2 regions of the Terrabacter sp. GCM10028922 genome follow, and region 2 is predicted to be linked to the other one. Evidence: riboswitches for the same ligand, from Rfam matches in the RefSeq annotation. Region 2 holds a riboswitch; the other holds the start of a gene.
The links. A riboswitch is a leader RNA that binds a small molecule or an ion and turns the genes downstream of it on or off. The one in region 2 is predicted to bind S-adenosylmethionine.
Positions count from the first base shown of each region.

Region 1: linked by a shared signal. The riboswitch ahead of ACFQU3_RS01705 (aminotransferase class V-fold PLP-dependent enzyme) and the one ahead of ACFQU3_RS07145 (homoserine O-acetyltransferase) in region 2 are both predicted to bind S-adenosylmethionine.

Region 1 covers NZ_JBHTFG010000002.1:65,560-69,397, reverse strand. Annotated here, with positions in the region: gene ACFQU3_RS01710 (DNA translocase FtsK 4TM domain-containing protein) at 1-1,032, opposite strand, end outside; SAM riboswitch class IV at 1,210-1,336, shown strand; gene ACFQU3_RS01705 (aminotransferase class V-fold PLP-dependent enzyme) at 1,374-2,759, shown strand; gene ACFQU3_RS01700 (endonuclease/exonuclease/phosphatase family protein) at 2,780-3,838, opposite strand, start outside.
Region 2 covers NZ_JBHTFG010000006.1:494,940-498,777, reverse strand. Annotated here, with positions in the region: gene ACFQU3_RS07145 (homoserine O-acetyltransferase) at 1-1,013, opposite strand, end outside; SAM riboswitch class IV at 1,029-1,144, opposite strand; gene ACFQU3_RS07140 (DUF4192 family protein) at 1,354-2,733, opposite strand; gene ACFQU3_RS07135 (YkvA family protein) at 2,848-3,570, opposite strand; gene ACFQU3_RS07130 (EcsC family protein) at 3,700-3,838, opposite strand, start outside.

The sequences.
Region 1 (3,838 bases), on a different contig from region 2:
CTTCGGGTCCGTGGCGTCGATCACCTTCTCACCGGCGGGACGCGGCGCGAGAAGGCCCGGAGCGGTCGGACGCTTCTCGCCGGGGCGCAGGCGCGTGGTCTCCTCGTCCTCGAGCGCCTTCTGCGCCGCCTGGCGGAACGCCTCGTCGCCCTCACGCTCGGAGAGGTCGACGGCCTTGCGCCGCGCACGCTTGACCGCGGCCGCGGGGGCATCGGCGTCGTCGACGTCAGCAGCAGGCTCGTCGTGGTGGCCGCGGTCGATGACGAAGGCACGCAGCTGACGCAGCCGCGTCGGGATCATGTTGACGGGCGTGGCAGTGATGACGAGCAGGCCGAAGAGGCCGAGCAGGACGAGGAGGGCGAGCGCGCCGTACGTCGAGACGGCCGCCGCGAGGGGGCTCGAGGCGAGGAAGCCGAGGATGCCGCCCGCCGCGCGCATGCCGTCGGCGCCGTCGGGTGGGTTCGGGATGCCGTCGGCGAGGTGCGCGAGACCGCAGGCCGCGAAGGTCAGGGCGATGGTGCCGACGACGATGCGGTTGGTCGTCGCCTCGTCCTGCGGGGCCCGCAGCATGCGCAGGCCCAGGGCCAGCAGGACGAGCGGCACGGCATACGCGACGCGTCCGAAGGTGCCGGCGAAGACGGCGTGGACGACCTGCCCGAAGGTGCCGGACACGCCCCACCACTCACGCGCGGCGACGACGACGGCCAGGGCGATGAGGGCGAAGCCGATGCCGTCACGGCGGTGCTCCGGCTCGAGGTCGGCGGCGCTGTGTCCGACACGGCGGACCGCTCCCCCGGCCATGTGGGAGACGCCCATCCACGTGTTGCGCATCGCGTTGAGCGGGAAGGGAAGGCCGCCGTCGCGGGTCTTGGAGGCCGTCTTGGACGCCGGCTTGCGTGCCGCGGGCTTGCGCTGCGCGGGCCGTGTCGAGCGTGCGGCGGGCGGGCGCGACGAGGCACCCCCCGTGGGCGCCTTGGCGCGTGTGGCCGCGGCGGTGCTCGGTCGCTGGCTGCTGGACGGACGTGACCCCATGCTCGCACCGTACGTCAACGCACCCCTGAACTCACGTGTCACACGCGCAACAGCGCCGACCAGCTGCGCCGCCACGCAGCAGGTGGCGGCGTGCTCGTCCTGCCCGCGTCTCAGATCGCGACACCCCCGGACCCTTCGGTGGACAGTTCCGCTGGACGCGCCCTATCGTCATGGCCAGGTCATGAGTGCCAGTGACAAGCCCCGGCTCGCTGGCCAGCAACCCTCCTCCGCGGTGGGGTGCTCCGGGTGACGACCAGGTCGACCTCGAAACCGCTCATGCGATCGAGGCCGGCAAGCGCGGACCCGCATCCGGTGGGTCCCCAGGACCCAGGAGCAGTGTCATGTCGGTTCTTCCCACCACGTCCCTCTGCGGCGGCGCGCCTGCGCCGGTCGTGCGCACCCGCGCCCTGCACGTCGTGCCCGAGGCCCGCGCGCTCCCGGCGGTCGTCGGTGCCGACCTCACCGTGCCGACGCTCCACGGCGAGGTGGGCTACGCCAACCTCGACCACGCGGCCTCGACGCCGGCGCTGGAGACGGTCAAGGCCGCGGTCGACCGCGCGCTCGAGACGTACTCGTCGGTGCACCGTGGCGCGGGCTTCGCCTCTCGTCTCACGAGCGCCTGGTACGAGCAGGCCCGGGCCGAGGTCGCATCCTTCGTGGGGGCACGCGAGGACGACACCGTCGTCTTCACCCGCACGACGACCGACTCGTGGGCGCTGCTGTCCAAGGCCCTGCCGAGCCGCACGACGGTCTTCGTCTTCGGCACGGAGCACCACTCGACGCTCCTGCCGTGGGGCCGCTACCGCACGGTTCGCCTGCCCGTCCCGCAGACCGTCGAGGACGCGTGCGCCCTCCTCGAGGAGGCCCTGGCCGACCATCCGTCGCGCAACCGCCTCGTCGTCATCGCGGCCGCGTCCAACGTGACCGGTGAGGTCTGGCCGGTCGAGCGCTTCGCAGCCCTCGCCCACGAGCACGGCGCCCGGATCGCCGTGGACGCCGCACAGCTCTCCGCGCACCGCACCATCGACCTCGCCGCCTGGGACGCCGACTACGTCGCGTTCTCCGGGCACAAGACGTACGCACCCTACGGTGCGGGCGTCCTCGCGGGCCGGTCCGACTGGCTCGACGCCGGCAACCCCTACCTGCTCGGCGGCGGGGCCACGCGCTCGGTGAGCGAGGAGGGCACGACGTGGGCCACCGGCCCGGCGCGGCACGAGGGCGGCAGCCCCAACGTCATCGGCGCGATCGCCCTCGCCGCCGCGTGCGCGACGATCAGCCGCCATCGCGAGGTCATCGAGGCGCACGAGTCCCGGCTCCTCGAGCGCCTGCAGCAGGGCCTCGGCGAGGTCCCCGGCGTCGAGGTCCTCTCGATCTTCGGTGACGACAGCGACCGCGTCGGCGTCATCGCGTTCACCATCGACGGCTGGGACTCCTCGCTCGTGTCACAGGTGCTCTCGGTCGAGCACGGCATCGGAGTGCGCGACGGCAAGTTCTGCGCTCACCTGCTCGTCGACGAGCTGCTCGAGGACCCGTGGGGCGAGCGCTCGTCCACCGCGGTCCGCGCCAGCATCGGCCTCGGGAGCACCCTCGAGGGCGTCGACCGCCTCGTCGCGGCCGTCAATCGCCTCGTGGAGCAGGGCACCGACGCCACGTGGACGCTCACCGAGACCGGGTGGGCCGTCGAGGGCAGCGACCCCCGCGACGTCGAGGTCGAGCGGCCCTGGTGAATCCCGGCGAGTGACCCGCGTCAGCGGGTGGGCAGCGAGTAGCTGGCCCACACCGCGGCGTGGTCGGTGCCGTTGAAGGCCACCTGTCCGGCCGAGACGAGGGTCAGGCCGCGGGCCAGGACGTGGTCGATCTGCACGAACGGCGGCAGCCGGTTGCCGGCGAAGGGCCACGTGCGCACCCAGCCCTGCCCGTCGGAGCGTTGCGCGTCGGCGAGCCCGGAGGCCAGGTCGCGGAAGCCCGGGTGGTCGAAGCCCGCGTTGAAGTCGCCGGCCATGACGACGAGCTCGTCGCCGTCGAGCCGCTGCTTCCACGTCTGGAGCGACCTGAGCCCCGCGCGCCACTCGTCCGTGTCGCCGCGCAGCGGCGCCGTCGGGTGGGCGACCTTGAGACGCACCGAGCCGTTCGGCACCGTGATGTCGAGCTCGGGCTGGACGCTCGGCGTGCCCTCGACCGCCGGGTCGGTGCCGAGACTGCGCACCGACAACGGGTAGCGCGACAGCACCATCGTGCCGGTGAAGGTGTCGGCGCGCGCGATGCCCTCGCGCACCATGAAGTAGTCGCCCGCGCCGGCCGCGTCGAGCCGGCGCAACATCGCCGGCGTCGCCTCCACGACGACGAGCACGTCGACGGCGTGGTAGCGGACGGCATCCATGAGCTGGTTCGCGTTGGCGCGGCCGGACCAGACGTTCGCCGACATGACGGTGAGGTCACGGTCGGCCTTCGGCTGCGATGACGCCCGGAACGCCGGTGCCGCGACGGTGGCTGCGACGGCGAGCGCGACGACGACCGGCAGCAGCAGCCACCAGCGCCGCAGCAGCAGTGTCGCGACGCAGAGCAGCCCCAGCCCGACGGCGACGAACGGGCTTGCCGTCTGGAGCACGACCACGACGTAGGCCGTCGAGTCGAGCCAGCGCAGCGCCCCGACACCCGCGAGCACGGCGAGGGCGAGCCCGATGGTGACGTCCGCCAGCCGGTGGAGCCGCCGCCGCCGGCGCGCCACCAGTGCGGTGTCCGCGGCCGCGTCTTCGTCTCGCAGGGAGTCGTCGACCTCGGAATCACCAGTGTCCCCGGTGCGGTC
Region 2 (3,838 bases):
CCGCGGTCGCGGCCGACGTCGTGGGAGTTCATCGCCTCGGTCAGCACGACGTAGGAGTTGGCGTCGAACCGGCGAGCGAGCTTGCCGGCGTGGTGGTCGAGGTAGGACTCGACGGCGAACCGTCCGCGGTCCCCTGCTCGCAGCGGGTCCTCGCCCAGCTGGGCAGCACGCCCGAAGCGGTCGGCGAGCTCGTTCTCGGTGCGGTAGGTCACGTGCGCGATGCGCCGTGCCAGCCCCAGGCCGGTCACCGGCCGCCGGCCGGTCGAGTAGTAGTCCCCGCCGACGTAGTCGGGGTCGTGGCGGATGGCGAGCAGCTGAGGCTGGCACCACGCGATCTGGTCGGCGGTCGCGTAGGCCGTCGATGCGATGACGATGCAGCGGTCCACGGCATCGGGATAGGTGACGGCCCACTCGATGGCGCGCATCCCACCCATCGAGCCACCGACCACGCCGGCGAGGCGGTCGATGCCCAGCCGGTCGAGCAGGGCCCGCTCGGCGGCGACCTGGTCACGGACGGTCACGTAGGGGAAGCGGCTGCCCCACGGCTGGCCGTCCGGCGCGACGCTCGACGGGCCGGTGCTGCCCTGACAGCCGCCGAGGACGTTGGAGGCGATGACGAACCACCGCTCGGGGTCGACGGGGCTGTCCGGCCCGATGAGGGCGTTCCACCAACCCGGTGACGCGTGGCCGTCGCCGGCCTCGCCGATGACGTGGCTGTCGCCGGTCAGGGCGTGCTCGACGAGGATGACGTTGTCGCCGGCCTCGTTGAGCCGACCCCAGGTCTCGTAGGCGATGCGGACGTCGGGCAGCACCCCGCCCCGCTCGAGCTCGACGTCGCCGATGTCGACGAACGCCCGGTCGCCGACAGGGTCACCCTCGCGCCAGGCGCCGTCCGGACGGGCGGTGTCGTGGGCGGCAGGAGCAGTGGGCGTGGGACCATCACCGACCTGGGTGCCCGCCGTAGCCAGGCGCGCGGGGCGCCGCGTGCTGTGCGTCCGGTGGGTGACTGCCATCGGGGTACTCCTCGGTGCTCGCGCTTGCTCACACCCGGGACGGGGCGTGGCCTGGTCCTCACCCGGGGCACCCCACCGCGAAGGAGGGTTGCCGACCAGCGAGCCGGGGCTTGCCACTGGTACTCATGACCTGCCCCAACCATACGCGAGACGCTGACGCGGCACCGCTGGTCGTTCCACGACATGGACGCCCGGGACGCAAGGTCACGGCAACACCAGCGACACCAGCGACAACAGCAGGTTGAGCGCCCGCCGCTCCGGCTGGCCGGGGCGCCCGCTCACACGGCCTCGCCCACCGGGAGACGTGCCACGAGCCGCGTGAGCACACGCTCGTGTGCGCTCACGCGCACCGACGGGGCCGTATGCCGTGGTCCAGCGACTCGCGGACGAGCTGGCTCAGGCGGTGGTCCGGCTCGAGTGCGAGTGCGCGGTCGACGGCGACCCCGGCCCGGGCCCCGTCGCCGATCCACCACGCGAGCGAGGCAACCACCGACAGGAGCGGGGCCGCATGAGCCGCAGGCGTGAGCCGGCACACCTCCTCGAGGCGGGCCAGCATCAGACGCGGCACTGCTGCCTCGTCCCAGTCGCCCCAGTCAACGGCGTCCCTGCCGTCGACATCGCAGTCGCCACCGTCTCCGCCGTCGCCGTCGCCGTCGCCGTCGTCCTCGGCGTCGTCGTCCCAGTCGTCGTCCCCGTCGTCGTCCCCGCTCACGATCCGCAGGATGCGGGCGAGCTCCGCGTCGGGACCTGACCAGGGCACGTTCGGCTCGTCTGGCGGCCGCGCACCGGCCGCAGGCACGCGCAGGTCAGGCCCCAGGAAGATCTCCAGCATCGCGACGAGCTCCACCGGGAAGGCGTCGAGCGGCACCGACCCGGGACACAACCACCCGACGACCGCGTCGCGGACCTGGAGGTCGCGCAGGGGCCCCACGATCGAGGGCAGCCAGTGCTCCATCCCGAAACCCACGATGTCGCCGTGCAGCACGCCACCCCAGGCGAGGAGCATGTCGTTGACGAGGAACTGGCGCGCCGTCGGGTCACCTCCGTCGAGCACGGTCAGGCAGCGGCCCTCCGAGCCGCCGGCCCCGGCCCGATCCCTCTGCGCCGGCGCCGCGCCCGCGCCCGCGCCCGCGCGAGGCTCCTGACGTGGGTCGCGGACGACACACCCGGCGGCCGCATACCGGCGCTGCCAGTCCTCGATCGCGGCCAGCGTCAGGTCGTGGCGCGGCTCGGTCGGCGACAGTGGCTCGACGAGGGCCCCCAGGCCCTCACGGTCGGGCAGCACCGCGCGGCCGAGCGCCACGTAGCTCGCGACGGCCGGCACGTCCGCCTCCTCGGGTAGCAGCCGGCCCTCCTCTGGGCAGCAGTCGCATCCGACGGCATACCAGCGGCCGTCGCGGACGACGAGCCGCTCGCGCACGACGACGCGCGCTGCCTCGAACCCCGCCGCCAGCGCATCGAGGAGCGGAAGGGCCTCGCCGGCCTCGTCCTCGAAACCCACGACGGCCACCGACGAGGGCGACCCGGTGAGCAGGGTCGGAAGGGTCTGCGCGACGACCACTCCCGCGAGGTCGACGTCGACGACGTCCAGCCGGGCGACGAGCCCGAGGCGTTTGCCGTGGAAGCACACCACGACGACGCTCCGCACCGGCTGGAAGCCAAGGTGGAAGGGGATGATGGTCAGCAGCTCGGCTGGCCCGGACAGTGAGATCGTCGGCATGAGCCGAGCCTCGCCGCGGCCGCGAGCCTGCGACAGGGTGGCGAGCATCCTGTGGACCACGGCCGTGGTCGACGAGGGAGGTGTGGACCGACGCCCTTGGACCGAGCGAGCGAGTCAGCGTTCGAGGCGCTTGCGCACCGTCTCCAGGACGTAGTCGGTCGCGGCCTGGCGCATCCCCTCCGGGAGGCGGATGCGCTCGGGGCGCCCGGGCCCGGACTCGGCGGTCCCGCGGCTCCCGAGACCCCCTTGCGCGCCGGGGCGGGACGCACCGCCAGCCACCCGGCTGACCCGCGCGACGAGACGACCGCGCCCCGCAGCGCCCGTCAGGTCACGGTCACGCCGCAGGCCCTCGTCCGCTCCCCCGGCCCGGGCGGGAGTGGCCACGTCCGGCCCTCCCGACCCCACCGTCGAACCGCGCACCGTCGCCCGGGAGGCGGCAGACGAAGCGCCCGCTGGACGACCCCAACCCGCCGCCCGCCCAGCGCCGGCGCCGGCCCGGTGGATGCCCTGCCCGATCTCCCACGCGATGAAACGGTCGGTCTCCTCGACGAACGCCTTGATCGCCCACGAGATGACGACGGCGTCGTCGGCGGCACCGAGGACGGGCAGGACCGCCTCGGGCAGCAGGTCGACCGGAGAGGCGACGTAGACGACCGCCCCCGCGACGAGGGCCAGCCGCTTCATGGTCGTGCCGGCATACGTCCCGTCGACCGTAGAGCGCACGAGCCGCGGCACGGCGTGCACGCGCTCGGAGAGGCTCGGTGCGCCCGGACGCGTCGAGGCGCGGACGACGGAGGCGATGGTGGCAGCCATCTTGATGCGGGACGCGGACTTCATGCCGGGCCCAACGAGCGGGCGGCCGGGCCGATTCCCCGGTGCGAGCGGCGTTGCGAAACGGTGATCTGCGTGCTCCTCACGGACGTGGCGTACCCATTCGCCGCGGTCGCGCGGCGCGAACGCGGCGCGTCACGGGCCGAAGGTCTCGACGGGTGGGAACTCCTTGGCGGCCTGCTTGCCGATGCGGTTGAGCATGTACACGTCGACGCCCGCGCCCACGAGGCCGCCGACGACCGGGACCGCCCGCCCGAGCTTGGCGAACGTGCCC